DNA from 4 places in the Bradyrhizobium sp. USDA 4461 genome. Region 3 is predicted to be linked to each of the others. Evidence: riboswitches for the same ligand, from Rfam matches in the RefSeq annotation. Region 3 holds a riboswitch; each other region holds the start of a gene.
The links. A riboswitch is a leader RNA that binds a small molecule or an ion and turns the genes downstream of it on or off. The one in region 3 is predicted to bind cobalamin.
Positions count from the first base shown of each region.

Region 1: linked by a shared signal. The riboswitch ahead of ACVINW_RS18125 (ribonucleoside-diphosphate reductase subunit alpha) and the one ahead of ACVINW_RS35800 (DUF1636 family protein) in region 3 are both predicted to bind cobalamin.
Region 2: linked by a shared signal. The riboswitch ahead of ACVINW_RS08950 (TonB-dependent receptor) and the one ahead of ACVINW_RS35800 (DUF1636 family protein) in region 3 are both predicted to bind cobalamin.
Region 4: linked by a shared signal. The riboswitch ahead of metE (5-methyltetrahydropteroyltriglutamate--homocysteine S-methyltransferase) and the one ahead of ACVINW_RS35800 (DUF1636 family protein) in region 3 are both predicted to bind cobalamin.

Region 1 is NZ_JBSRXM010000001.1:3,866,776-3,870,342, forward strand. Features, by position in the region: gene ACVINW_RS18115 (nodulation protein NolB) at 1-55, shown strand, start outside; gene ACVINW_RS18120 (class I SAM-dependent methyltransferase) at 269-1,222, shown strand; cobalamin riboswitch at 1,630-1,846, shown strand; gene ACVINW_RS18125 (ribonucleoside-diphosphate reductase subunit alpha) at 1,950-3,567, shown strand, end outside.
Region 2 is NZ_JBSRXM010000001.1:1,890,249-1,893,815, forward strand. Features, by position in the region: gene ACVINW_RS08940 (ABC transporter ATP-binding protein) at 1-727, opposite strand, end outside; gene ACVINW_RS08945 (FecCD family ABC transporter permease) at 724-1,767, opposite strand; cobalamin riboswitch at 1,880-2,077, shown strand; gene ACVINW_RS08950 (TonB-dependent receptor) at 2,186-3,567, shown strand, end outside.
Region 3 is NZ_JBSRXM010000001.1:7,605,693-7,609,259, reverse strand. Features, by position in the region: gene ACVINW_RS35810 (cobyric acid synthase) at 1-632, opposite strand, end outside; gene cobO (cob(I)yrinic acid a,c-diamide adenosyltransferase) at 644-1,297, opposite strand; cobalamin riboswitch at 1,334-1,544, shown strand; gene ACVINW_RS35800 (DUF1636 family protein) at 1,637-2,011, shown strand; gene cobW (cobalamin biosynthesis protein CobW) at 2,008-3,042, shown strand; gene cobN (cobaltochelatase subunit CobN) at 3,042-3,567, shown strand, end outside.
Region 4 is NZ_JBSRXM010000001.1:4,380,060-4,383,626, reverse strand. Features, by position in the region: gene metE (5-methyltetrahydropteroyltriglutamate--homocysteine S-methyltransferase) at 1-1,818, opposite strand, end outside; cobalamin riboswitch at 1,921-2,119, opposite strand; gene ACVINW_RS20215 (nodulate formation efficiency C protein) at 3,407-3,567, shown strand, end outside.

The DNA.
Region 1 (3,567 bases), 3.7 Mb from region 3:
CCGCGTCATTCAGGTTTCGCTCATCTCCAAGGGCGCCGGCGCAGCTCATCTCTGAATAAGTTTCTATCGGTGGGCTGAGCCGGCTGATGGTTTCTTCACGCAACAGCAGGGTCGCTCACGCCGCGACGCAGAGAGGGTGGTTTCATGCTCTTGTCCGCTTGCCGCTTCTGCTATCGCATCGGCGGATATTAGACCGATTTATACACCCTATATAACCAAAGCGTAGGCGAGTGCGAAGGCACCAGCCGTCGAGTTGCTTGCAGATGAGATGGGAGACATTGCGTTGCGGATAGATTTCTCGCGTATCAATCGGTCTAAAGCTGTATTCCACGATATTTATGCTTCGGATGATCCGAGGGCATATTTCTCGGTCCTCGGCGACCTGGATTATATGATCCCGGACGTAGCTGAGCCAGTTGTGCGCCAAATCCTGGCAGCGAAAGCGTCGGCAACCGGCCTCAAGCCCGTCGTGCTCGATGTTGGTTGTTCGTACGGCATCAATGCAGCGGTGCATCGCTTTCCGCTGACCTTCGGGGGCTTGCGTCACCGCTACGCCCGGCGTGAGATGAGAGCAATCAGTTCTGAGACACTGGTGAGTCTCGATCGCAGTTTTTATGCAGCCTGGCCTGATGTCGGATTGGCACGCTTTATCGGTCTCGATGTGTCGGCACGGGCGATCAGCTATGCAAAGAGTGTTGGCCTCTTGGAGCAGGGCATTGTCGCTGACCTTGAAAAGGAGGCGCTATCGGCGGACAGCGCGCGCATTCTCCGCTCCGTGGATGTTATCATGTCGACCGGATGCATCGGCTACGTTACCGAGAAGACGTTCAGCGAGATACTCGATGCGACAGAGAAGCAACCATGGATCATCTCCTTCGTGCTGCGAATGTTCCCATTTGAGTCGCTGGCCGCGACATTCGCAAACCGTGGTCTTGTGACAGAACGTCTTGCCGGCGCGACGTTTATCCAGCGTCGCTTTCGCGACGCTGAAGAGTTTGAAAGTTGTTTGGCCAGCTTGGCAGCCCTTGGCGTGGATGCCACCGGCCTCGAATCGGAAGGGCTGTTTCACGCCGACCTGATCTTGTCTCGCCCCGAGGCGGATGCGCGCGCCGCGCCTCTGGAAGCCGTTGTCACCGTCGCCAGCGGCAGGGGACGGCCGATCGGCCCCCGTTACGTTCATGTTGAAAGCAAGGAGGGCTTGCAGGTCGCGCTGGAGCCGTGACAGGAGGACCACTGTGCAGCGCGAGCCTCTTCGTCGCTGGATCAAGACGTCGAGCGCGAGGCGATTCTGGTCGGCGGCGCGCCAGAGCCGATATTGTTCGCCCGCGACTAGATAACGACTTTGTCCAGATGCCATTTGTCCCGGCGAGCGGGAGCGCTGCGACTCAGGTCGGAGAGCGCCTTGCCGAATTCCTTCTCCGCTGAAGCGTGGTTTCACACATTCCATCAATGCGACGCGCGAGCCAGGAATTTCTTGGACCTTGCGCAAGCTACGGAAACCGGAATGCGGCCCAACGGCACCTCCAATCACCTGCAGCAGAAGCGACCGCGGCCACAGAGTCGTCCGGGCGCCAGGTTTTTTGCCTTTTGAATCTGGACCCCCAGTTGACGAATCCCTGCGAGTCGTGCCTATTTCTAGCTAGTCACGGTCTTCCGTCCCCCAGATCTTGTAGGTCGGAAGCTAAGAGGGAACCCGGTGCGCCGAAGACGGCTACTCCGGGGCTGCCCCCGCAACTGTAAGCGGCGAGCGATTGTCATCATGGCCACTAGCGCGACATAGCGCCGGGAAGGCCGACAGCCGTAATGACCCGCGAGCCAGGAGACCTGCCGCGACTGAACGAAAGTCCTCGGGCGGGGTGCCCCGTTGGGTCGCTTGCAGCCGGGGACGTTTGACCGGTTTCCTCGCAAGTCGTCCGCGCGGTTCCCCGCCTAACATCGCGGGGTCGCCGATGTCGCCGTCTTACGATTTCGATCAGCATGGTCATCTCATCGAGCCGCAGCCAGAGCCCGGCGTGCCTGAGTTGTGTCTTGTGCCGCCGCCATCGCTGGCTCCGCTGCCGCAGCCCCTTGCGCCATCGCTAAAGCCGACCGATCTCAAGCTTGATCGGACGCGCGACGACCTGTTGACGCCGTTCGGCAAGCTGACGCTGAGCGACCGTTATCTGCTCGCCGGCGAAATGATCCAGGACATGTTCGCGCGAGTGTCTTGCGCCTTCGCGGACGATGTCGCGCATGCCCAACGTCTCTATGATGCGATGTCTCGGCTGTGGTTCATGCCAGCCACGCCGGTGCTCTCCAACGGCGGTGCGACGCGTGGCCTGCCGATTTCCTGCTTCCTTAACTCGGTGTCGGACTCGCTCGAAGGCATCGTGGGCACCTGGAACGAGAACGTATGGCTTGCCTCTAACGGCGGCGGCATCGGCACCTACTGGGGCAATGTTCGCTCGATCGGCGAGCAGGTGAAGGGCGGCGTTACCTCAGGCATCATCCCGTTCATCCACGTCATGGACGGCCTGACGTTGGCGATCAGCCAGGGCTCGTTGCGGCGCGGCTCGGCTGCGGTCTATCTCGATATCCACCATCCCGAGATCGAGGAGTTCCTCGAGATCCGGAAGGCGTCCGGCGACTTCAACCGCAAGAGTCTCAACCTGCATCACGGCATCAACGTCACCGATGAGTTCATGCGTGCCGTGGGCGCCGGCACTGCGTTCGCGCTGCGCAGTCCAAAGACCAGGGACGTTATCCGTGAAATCGACGCCCGTCAGCTGTGGCAACGCATCCTGGAGAACCGGCTGCAGACGGGGGAGCCTTATCTCTTGTTCATCGACACAGTGAACCGCGCGCTTCCCAAGCACCAGCGCGAGCTCGGCCTCAAGGTCTCAACATCGAACTTGTGCAGCGAAATTACTCTGCCGACCGGCATCGATCATCGCGACGAGGAGCGTACCGCGGTGTGCTGCCTGTCGTCGCTCAACCTCGAGACCTGGGACCAGTGGAATGAGGAGCCTGGCTTCATCGAGGACGTCATGCGCTTCCTCGACAACGTGCTGACCCACTTCATCACGGTGGCGCCGGGCGTCATGAAGCGTGCCCGCTACGCCGCCTTGCGTGAGCGTTCCGTCGGCCTTGGCGTCATGGGCTTCCACTCGTTCCTGCAGGCCAGGAGCATTCCGATGGAAAGCGTCGTGGCTAAGTCGTTCAATCTGAACATGTTCCGGAAAATCCGTCGCGATGCTGATGCGGCATCCGTGACGCTCGCGCGCGAGCGGGGGCCGTGCCCGGATGCCCTGGAACGAGGCGTGATGGCGCGCTTCAGCCATAAGATCGCGATCGCGCCGACCGCCTCGATAAGCATTATCTGCGGCGGCACCAGCGCTTGCGTTGAACCGATCCCGGCCAACATCTACACCCACAAGACCTTGTCCGGCGCCATCTCGGTGCGTAATCCGCATCTCGCCAAACTGCTGGCCGTCAAGGGCGCCAATACTGCGGCGATCTGGCAATCGATCCTCGCCCACGAGGGTTCGGTCGCCCATCTCGACATCCTCTCGGAGCTCGAGAAAGCGG
Region 2 (3,567 bases), 5.7 Mb from region 3:
CGCGGTAGGCGCTGACGCGGAATACGCTGGCGAGGACTGCTTCCGACAGTGCCTCATCAGGCGCGCCCTGCGCCGCCAGCCGCCCCTCCGACAGCACCAGCACATGATCGGCGAAGCGCGCGGCGAGGCCGAGGTCATGCGTCACGACGATCACCAGCACGCCGGTGTCGGCGACGTTGCGCAGCTTCTGCATCACGTCGATCTGATGGCGCGGATCGAGCGAGGCGGTCGGCTCGTCGGCGAGGATCACCGGCGCCTCGACCGCGAGCACCCGGGCCAGCGCGACACGGCTGCGCTCGCCGCCGGACAGCTCGGTGACGCGGCGATCGCGGAACTCGGTGACATCGACGGCCTGCATCGCCCGCAGCACCGCCTCCATATCCCCGGGCGACAGCCGCGCCGGATCGGTCGCGCCATGCGGATAGCGGCCGAGCGCCACGATATCGCGTGCCGGCAGCGGCCAGTGCACCATGTGCCCCTGCGGCAGATACGCAAAACGTTTCGCACGCTCGCGCAGCGGCAATGACGCCAGAGCCTCGCCGCCAATCCTGATCTCGCCGTCAGACGGGATCAGGCCAGCCAGCGCGCGCAACAGCGTGGTCTTGCCGGCGCCATTCGGTCCGACCAGCGCGACCAGGTGACCGGCCGCGAGCGACAGCGAGACATCGTGCAGCACCTTGCGGCTGCCGAGCGAGGCGTTGAGCGCTGTGGCGGAGAGCAGCGTCATGCCACGCCTCCGCCGAGCGCGCGGCGCTCGCGCATGATGAGGTAAAGAAAGAACGGCACGCCGATGATCGAGGTCAGCACGCCGACCTTGATGTCCGAGGTCGAGGGGATGATGCGCACCGCGATATCTGCGGCAAGCAGCAGCGCCGAGCCGGTCAGCGCGCTCGGTACCAGCAGCCGTGCCGGATCATGACCGATCACCGGGCGCATCAGATGCGGCGCGACGAGGCCGATGAAGCCGATCGTGCCGGTCACCGCGACCGCGCCGCCGACGCCGAGCGCGACGCCCGTGATGACGAAGAGCCGCAGCCGCCCGACATCGACGCCGAGACTCCGCGCCGCCTCCTCGCCGAGCGTCAGCACACGAAAGGCGCTCGCCTGGCTGAGCAGGATGGCCGCGCCGGCGACGATAAAGGGCAGCGCCAGCGCCACATGCTCGAAGCTGCGGTCCTCCAGCGAGCCGAGCAGCCAGAACGCGATCTCCAGCACCACGAACGGATTGCTGGAGAGGTTCATCACCAGCGCGGTCGCGGCACCCGCAAAGCTCGAGATCGCAAGCCCCGCGAGGATCAGGATCAGCAGCCCGGCATTGCGACCGGCGATCGCGAGCAATGCGAACACCGAGCCGAACGCGGCGATAATCGCCACCGCCGGCAGCGCGTAGTACCGCACATCGGCGAGGCCGAGCGCGATCACCAGCACCGCGCCGAATGCCGCCGATTGCGGCGCGCCGAACAGCGACGGCGAAGCCAGCGGATTGCGCAGCAGGCCTTGCAGCGCCGCGCCCGACAGCCCGAGAATGCCGCCGATCGCGAATGCCAGGATGGTGCGCGGCAGCCGGATCTCGCGCACAATGACCTGCGCGACGTCGCTGCCGCCCCCGAACAGCGCCTCGATCACCGCGAGCGGCGACAGCCGCACCGGCCCGATGCCGAGCGAGAGCACGCACAGCAGAACCACGAGCGCGAATAGCGCCGCGGTGGCACTCCACCGCCGCCGCGCCGCGATCTCGGCCGCCAAGGCAAAATCCTGCACGCTCATCTCATCCATGCTCTTACAGCGATCGCCGTGGCAGACAAGCGACACCCGACAAAAACCGTGGCCGGGCGGCCATTGCCCGACTTCCGCCGGATTGACTTTGCTGCCCGGCCGAACCCTAGATGACCATGACGGTTCTTTCATGAGATGAAAAGGGAATGCGGTACGGGGAAACTTCCCCAACGCCGCGGCTGCCCCCGCAACTGTATGCGGTGAATCCTTCGTCACAGGCCACTGGGAATCTCGGTCCTGGGAAGGCGACGAAGGGTAACGACCCGCGAGCCAGGAGACCTGCCGTCAGCCGTGGTCACACGCGAGGATGCCGGTCGGGGAGTACAGGCATGAGCTTCACCTGATGCTGCAAGCACATGGTGAGACTGCTTCGCGGTGACGTGCCACTGACGTTACCGAGGTCTCGCCTATGTTTTCCTTCCCACCCGATCGGCGCCGCGCGCTTCTGCTCGCGTCGACGATCATCTTGCCGACGATCGTCCTTTCAACGGCGCGGGCGCAGCAGGCGCCCGCTCCCGATCAGCTGCCCGCAATCGAAGTCAGCCGATCCGGCGACCAGAACGTTACCCGCGCCAAACCGCCCGCTGACGAGACCCCGGCCCCACGCCGCCCGGCGCCGGGCACCACGCAGAGCAGCAACGCGGGCAGCGGCGCCGGATCGAACTCGGCTGGAGCCGGCTCGGCCACGGGGACCGGCGGCAGCAGCGGCGGCCGCCAGTTTGCCGGGGTCGTCGGCTCCTCCTCGACCGTGATCACCGCCGACGACATCGCGCATTCGCCGTCGCAGTCGCTGCCGGAAATCCTGGCGCAGGTGCCGGGCGTGCAGCTGCAATCGCTCTATGGCGGGCCGAACGGCGCCAAGACCTCGGTTGACCTGCGTGGCTTCGGCGCATTCGCGACCGACAACACCCTGTTCCTGCTCAACGGCCGCCGCCTCAACGACGTCGACAAAGCCGGCTTCGATCTCACCACGATTCCGCTCGATTCGATCGAACGGATCGAGATCGTCAGCGGCAACAGCGGCGCGGTGCTCTATGGCGACAACGCGGTCGGCGGCGTGGTCAACATCATCACCAAGGCCGGCGCCGGTGGTCCACCAGCCACGATGCGCGCCGAGGCCGGAGTTGGCTCGTTCAACACCCGGATGGCCGCGGTCTCCGCGGCTCTCAATTCAGGACCGTGGTCGACCTCGTTCTATGGCAGCGGCATCAAATCCGACGGCTACCGCGTCAACAATGCGCTCGACCAGCGCAACGCCGTCGGCAACGTCAACTACACCACACCGGATCTCACCGCCTTCGTCACCGTCACCGGCAGCGACCAGAAGCTCGGCCTGCCCGGCGGACGGCTGGTCGATCCGTCGATCGGCGTCAACGAGTTGCTGACTGATCGTCGCGGTGCGGCGACGCCGTTCGACTATGCGAACCAGCAGACCGCGAGCGTCACCACCGGCTTCACCAGAACGCTGGTGAACGGCGTCGACCTGATCGTCGACGGCGGCTGGCGGCAGCGCGAGACGCAGAGCGGCTTCTTCGGCACCGTGCCGACCATCAGCTTCGCCTCGACCTACAATGACGCCGCGCTGCAGACCTGGTCTCTGACGCCGCGGCTCAGCGTCAAGAATGTCATGCTGGGCATGCCATCCACGATCCTGACCGGCATCGACTATTACGATTCGACCTTCCGTGAGGCACGCGGCGCCTATCAGGGCGTCGATCCCACCCACGTCTACAACATCGAGCAGCAGAGCGTGGCCGGCTATTGGCAGCACACGTTCGGCTTGCTGCCGAC
Region 3 (3,567 bases):
AGGCGGTAGCCGTCATCGAACAGCGAGAGATCACCTCGGAATTTGTTGACGACAAAACCCTGGATCATCGCGGCATCGTCGGGATCGATCACCGTCCTGATGCCGACGAGCTGCGCGATCACGCCGCCGCGGTCGATGTCGCCGACCAGCACCACCGGGACGTCGGCCCGGCGCGCAAAGCCCATATTGGCGATGTCGGACTTGCGCAGGTTAACCTCGGCCGGGCTGCCGGCGCCTTCGACCAGCACGAGGTCAGCGCGATCCTTCAACCGCTCAAAGCTCTCCAGCACTGCGCCCATCAGCGACGGCTTCATGGCGGCATAGTCCCGCGCGCGGGCGGTCGCGATCCGCTTGCCGTGCACGATGATCTGGGCGCCGACATCGGTTTCCGGCTTCAGCAGCACCGGGTTCATATCGGTGTGCGGCTCGACGCCAGCGGCGAGCGCCTGCAAGGCCTGCGCGCGTCCGATCTCGCCGCCGTCGATGGTCACGGCCGCGTTGTTCGACATGTTCTGCGGCTTGAACGGCAGCACGCGGAGGCCGCGTCGCGTGGCGGCGCGCGCGAGGCCGGCGACGATGAGCGACTTGCCCACGTCCGAGCCCGCTCCCTGGATCATCAACGCGCGCGCCATGGTGCTGTCCGTCAGAACTCGACGCCCGGCTGCGCCTTGATGCCGGAGCGGAACGGATGCTTCACCAGCGTCATCTCGGTGACGAGATCGGCGATCTCGATCAATTCGTCCTTGGCGTTGCGTCCGGTGAGCACGACATGCGTCATCGGCGGCTTCGACGTCGTGAGGAATTCGACGACATCGGCGATTGCGAGATAGTCGTAGCGCAACGCGATGTTGATCTCGTCGAGCACCACCATGCGCAGGCTCGGGTCGGCGATCAGCTGCTTGGCCTTTTCCCAGCCCGCTTGGGCGGCTGCAATGTCTCGGGCGCGATCCTGCGTTTCCCAGGTAAAACCTTCGCCCATCGCGTGGAATTGACAGAGGTCGCCGAAATGCCCGGTGAGCAGGCGGCGTTCGCCGGTATCCCAGGCGCCCTTGATGAATTGCACCACGGCGCAGGGAAAGCCGTGCGCGACGCAGCGCACGATCATGCCGAAGGCCGAGGACGATTTTCCCTTGCCGGCGCCGGTATGAACGATGATCAGGCCCTTTTCGCCGCTCTTGGTCGCCATGATCTTGTCGCGGGCGACCTTCTTTTTCGCCATCTTGGTCGCGTGGCGCGCGTCCAGCGACGCCTCGCTGCTGACGATCTCGTCTTCGGCCCCGTTTCCTTCAGACGTCATGGCGTTCCTTCGGCTTGACAAGTTCGAGCCGCGGACGAATGGTGGGCCCGCGTTGGTTCCTGTCCTATGACAGGCGAAGAGGGAATGCGATAGGGCTCAAGTCGGGCCTGAAAAGCAGCCGCCCCCGCGACCGTGACCGGAGAGATGCCCAAAGCCACTGATTCCCCAAAGGGATCGGGAAGGCGGGGATCGAAGGGAGAAATCCTGCTCCGCAAGCCGGGAGACCTGCCAGCGCAGCAGTTGTGAGACCGGCGGACGGGGTGTTCCGCGACGGGGAACGAACCTGTTCGCATCGGTTCGTGTGCCTCATCGCTTCCCGTTGTCAATCCAGGAAGGGCGATGAGCGTTACACTTCATGTCTGTATCACCTGCCGCGCCGGCCAGACGCTGGGCGAAGGTGAGGCCGCGCCCGGTGCGCGCCTGCATGCCGCGCTCGTCGAGGCCGGCGTGCCCGATGATATCAATCTGGTTCCGGTCGAGTGCCTGTCGGCCTGCAGCCAGGGCTGCTCGGTCGCGCTCAGCGCGCCGGGGCGATGGTCCTATGTCTACGGCCGCTTATCCGAAGCCAATGCCAGGGATGTGATCGCCGGCGCGTCCGCCTATGCGGCGGCGCCCGACGGCATCGTGCCGTGGCGCAGCCGTCCCGAAATCTTCCGCAAGCAATCGCTCGCCCGCATTCCACCTCTTCCCGTCGTGCCGGAGGCCGCCGAATGACTACCCTCGCCAAGGTTCCGGTCACCGTCGTGACCGGCTTTCTCGGATCCGGCAAGACGACGCTGATCCAGCACCTGATCCGCAACGCCAACGGCAAGAAGCTCGCGGTGCTGGTCAACGAATTCGGCAGCGAAGGTGTCGATGGCGACATCCTGAAATCCTGCGCCGATGCCAATTGCCCGAGCGAGAACATCGTCGAGCTCGCCAATGGCTGCATCTGCTGCACCGTCGCCGACGATTTCATCCCGGCGATGGAGCAGTTGTTGGCGCGACCGGTGAAGCCCGATCACATTGTGATCGAGACATCGGGCCTCGCTTTGCCGAAGCCGTTGGTCAAGGCGTTCGACTGGCCGGAGATCCGTTCGCGGATCACGGTCGACGGCGTGATCGCGCTGGCCGATGCCGAGGCCGTCGCCGCCGGCCGCTTTGCGCCTGACGTGGCCGCGGTCGACGCGCAACGCGCGGCCGATGAGAATCTCGATCACGAGACGCCGCTGTCGGAGGTGTTCGAGGACCAGATCGCCTGTGCCGATGTCGTGCTGCTGACCAAGGCCGATCTCGCCGGGGCGGAGGGGATCAAGGCGGCGAAAGAAGTGATCGCGGCCGAGATGCCGCGCGAGGTGCCGATGCTGCCGATCGTCGACGGTGCCATCGATGCCCGCGTGATCCTGGGCCTTGAGGCGGCGGCGGAGGATGACCTCGCGTCACGGCCCTCGCATCACGACGGCGAGGAGGAGCACGAGCACGACGATTTCAATTCGGTGGTGATCGATCTTCCGGAGGTTACGGATATCGATGCGTTGGTGGCCTCGATCAAGGGGTTGGCGCGCGAGCAGAACGTGCTGCGCGCCAAAGGCTATATCGCGGTCGAAGGCAAGCCGATGCGGTTGCTGGTGCAATCGGTCGGCGAGCGGGTGCGGCATCAGTTCGACATGCCTTGGGGCATGCGCCCGCGGCAGTCGAAGCTGGTCGTGATCGGCGAACACGGCGATATCGATGAATCCGCGATCAGGGCGCGGCTTGGTGTCTGATGCATGTCGTCTTCCGCGAGAGCCGCGGCCTTGAAGAGACCGCAACGCCAAGGGACCTCGGCCAGGATCCGGCCGATCTCGTGGTGTTGTCGTTTTCCGACAGCGATCTCGCTGCGTTCGCGGCCGGTTGGCGTCGCGGCCGCGCCGCGCTGCCGCCGCTGCGGCTCGCCAATCTCGCGGAGCTGCGCCATCCGCTGTCGGTCGACACCTATATCGAGCGGACGCTGTCGCACGCGCGCGGCATCCTGATCCGGCTGATCGGCGGCGAGCCCTATTGGTCATACGGGCTGGCCGCGGTGCACCGTCTGGCAAAGGAACGCGGCATCGCTTTGGTGGTGCTGCCGGCGGACGGACGCGACGATCTGCGACTTGATGAATTTTCGACCTTGCCGGTCTCGACACTGCGTCGCCTGAAAGCGCTGTGCGACAAGGGCGGGCCGGTTGCCGCACAGGCCGTGATCGCGCAACTGGCGCTGGCGTCCGGGCTCTATGCCGGACCTGTTGTCGGTGAGATCGATCTTCCAG
Region 4 (3,567 bases), 3.2 Mb from region 3:
TTCGTCTCGGATCGCGAGCGCAATTTGACGGCAGGCCTCGCTTCGGGGAATATCATCGCGAACAAACGACCAATTCAAAATCGTCACCGGTCCGGTCAACATCGCCTTCATCGGCTTGTTGGTTAGCGATTGCGCGTAGCTCCACCAGTCCACCGTGATCGGCTTCGGCCGCGAGACGTCGCCAAACAGGATCGGTGGCCGGACGCAGCGCGATCCATAGGATTGTACCCAGCCGTTTTTGGTAAATGCGAAGCCGGCGAGTTGCTCGCCGAAGTACTGCACCATGTCATTGCGCTCAAACTCGCCGTGCACGAGGACGTCCAGACCAATGTCCTCCTGCCAACGTACGGCACGCGCAGTCTCTTCCTTGAGGAACGTGTCGTATTGCCCGTCGCTCATGGAGCCTCTCGCGTGCGCCGCGCGGGCACTGCGGACCTCTGCGGTCTGCGGAAACGAGCCGATCGTTGTGGTAGGAAACGCCGGTAGTTTGAAGCGCTCGCGTTGGATCTCGGCACGCCTGGCAAATGGACTGGCGCGCCGTCGCGCGGTCTGATTGATCGCACTCATCCGGGCGGCGACATTGGTGTCACGGATCTTCGGCGAAGTTCCGCGGCGGATGGTGACGCGCTCCGATTCCGCGAGAGCGTCGGCGACATTCTGATCGCCTGCGAGTGCCCGTGCCAACGTCGCAAGCTCGCGAATCTTCTGAACCGAGAACGCAAGCCAGCTTTTGACGTCGGAAGCAAGCCCCGTTTCGAGCTCAACATCGACCGGCACGTGAAGCAGCGAACAGGATGGGGCGATCTGTACGCGATCCCTGCCGAGTTTCGCAATGGCGGAATCGAGCCGCTGGCGCAGCGCCGATAAATTCGTCCGCCACACATTGCGGCCGTCGATCACGCCGAGTGAGATAACGAGACCACTTCGCCCGGCAGCAATGATCTGGTCCAATAACTCTGGCGCCCGAACCAGATCGACGTGCAGGCCGGCAACAGGTAGGCGCAAGGCGGTGTGAAGATTTTCGCCAAGGCCCCCGAAATAGCTGGCGACCATGATCTTGATGGCCGGCCCCTCCTTGACGAGCCGGTCATAGGCATGCAGCAAAGATTTTCTTGTCCCCTCATCCAGATCGAGGACCATGCAGGGCTCGTCAAACTGGACCCAATTCGCCCCGCGTCTGGCCAATTCCTGCAGAACCTCGATATAGACCGGTACCAGGTCATCCAGTAGTGCCAGTGGCTGGAACGCGGGATCAGCACTCTTGCCTAGCTTCAAGAAGGTGACCGGGCCGATCAGGACAGAGCGGGTTTGAAAGCCAAGGGCCTTGGCTTCCTCATACTCCTCGATAGGCTTGCGAGAGGAGAGCCTGAAAGTCTGCCCCCGATGAAATTCCGGGACCATGTAGTGGTAATTGGTGTCGAACCACTTGGTCATCTCCTGCGCGGGTGCGCCATAGCCGCGAGGTCGGTGACCGCAACTCGCATCCTGGCTGTCGCTTTGAGAACCGCGTGCCATGGCGAAATACGTCTTGAGGGAAGCAGGCTCGACTTTCGAGGCATAGACGTCCGGGATGGCGCCGACCATGACACTGGTGTCGAGCACCTGGTCGTATAGCGAGAAATCGTTCGACGGAATGATGGTGACACCGAGGGATTTCTGGCGCGCCCAGTTTGCCGCACGCAGGCCGGCTGCGTCCTCGAGCAACTGCTGTTCGTTGATTCTTCCGGCCCAATAGCTTTCGAGCGCGAGTTTGAGCTCGCGTCTTGGACCGATGCGCGGCGTTCCGAGCGTGGCAACCGGAAGTGAGAGAAGAGACATACCGTTAACCCCATGTTGGGGGCAAAGGCCATGGCGGACGCAGGCAGGAGACGTCACGCGAGCGACGGCTGCTTGGCGTACCACCGGGACACCCCGCCCGCGGACGAACATATTGTCGGGGCAGGTCTCCTGGCTCGCGGATCATCGCCACTGTCCGGCCTTCCCGAAGCCGCGCGGGCTTCAGTGACTCTGTTGGACAGCGGCTCGCCGCTTACAGTTGCGGGGGCAGCGCCGGCATCACCGGCTTCCCTCTTAGCTCCGGATCAAGCCGAACCGGAGAACCTCGACGACTTGGATTATCGGCAAGACAACTCCGCAGTCAACCTGTCAAAGTGATGCTGCTGACGATACACGGCCACTCTTGATCGCGACGTTGAAGCCACTCTCCAATCTGGATATCGGGATGACCATCTCCGAGGCGCGTTCGCGTCGGACCGCGTGTCAGATCGTGCAAGAGACGAATGCGGCCTTCGCGATGAAGGTCACGGTGCCGGGACAGGCCGCTCTTCACGCGATCCAGCTTTCGAAGCGCTCATCTAGCACGCTTCGATGCGCCCCCGGTTCTCCACCAACGACCAAGGATCAGCGTGAACAGGCACAATATGCGCAAAATCGGCAGCATACTGAGCGAGCATGTTGATCTACCACCAATCCTGGTAGGCGCCATGCGGATGCTTTTGGCGATACTGCGCAAAGCAAGCATAGTGACTCACCAACGAAAAGAGTAGCCCGTAATGAAAATGGCTGTTTGGAGTGCCCTCGGCGTCTTTGCTGCTGCCGTCTTTACGGTCGGCCTGTTCGGCTGGATAGCAAAGGCATTTATGAACCCGGCCGTCAGGCAGATGCTCTCGAGAATGTTGAGCAGCTCAAGCCGAAGCTAGCCCGACCTGAGACTTCCCTTCTTGTCCGGTCGATACGACTGCATGGAAGTGCAACTCCCCAATGTTGACTACGACGACGACCACATAGGCGCCCGCTAACGTGTCCTACGCGAGCGACGAATTTCATATCGCTTCGCCTGCGTGACTTTTGAACTTCCTTAGCGCCGATTCCAAATCGCTCGCCGCTGACGAGCGGCTTCGCCGCACTTTCCATCTCCGCAGCAGCGACAACGACCTCCGACCACATGGTTCGATGGCGGCAATCCTGCACCCAACTGTCGTCAGGCTTCCGGCAGCAAGGCTTCCCAACTGCGTTGCTCGAAGATGCAGCGCGTGACAGGAATCAGCCATTAAAGTCGAAAGTCGCCGCGAACAGGCTTAATGGCGACATAAATGAGGTAAGCAGGTCGGGAAGTCGACAGAGGCGGCACAAATCTGGTGCCAATTGCCTGGCACGAAGAATGCAAGTCTTCGCTCGCCCAGGCTTCTCCTCCTGGGCAGGTCCAGCATTGCAAGTTGACGCTTTGGCTGACCACTGAGGTTAGCGGCGCGTGACATCGAGGGACGCGCCTGCTCGCGCGGGACATCAGCAGGTGCTCGCGTCACGTTGCCGCTAACTTCCAACGATCTCGCAGGCACGTTGAAGATTGTCCTCTTTGGAATTGACGCGTGGATGAGAACCAGATGGGCCGGCAGCAATGAAGAGAATGGCTGGAACGCGCGTATTCTGGTTCTGTTTCGCTCGATCGCTGATTTGCCTGGCCGGGCTGGCAGCGACGAACAACAATGTTCGTGCCAACGACAGCGCTCTCGTCGAAAGGGTCAAGTCAACGTGGCGAGCGCAAGACGGCGAGACCATAGAACAAAT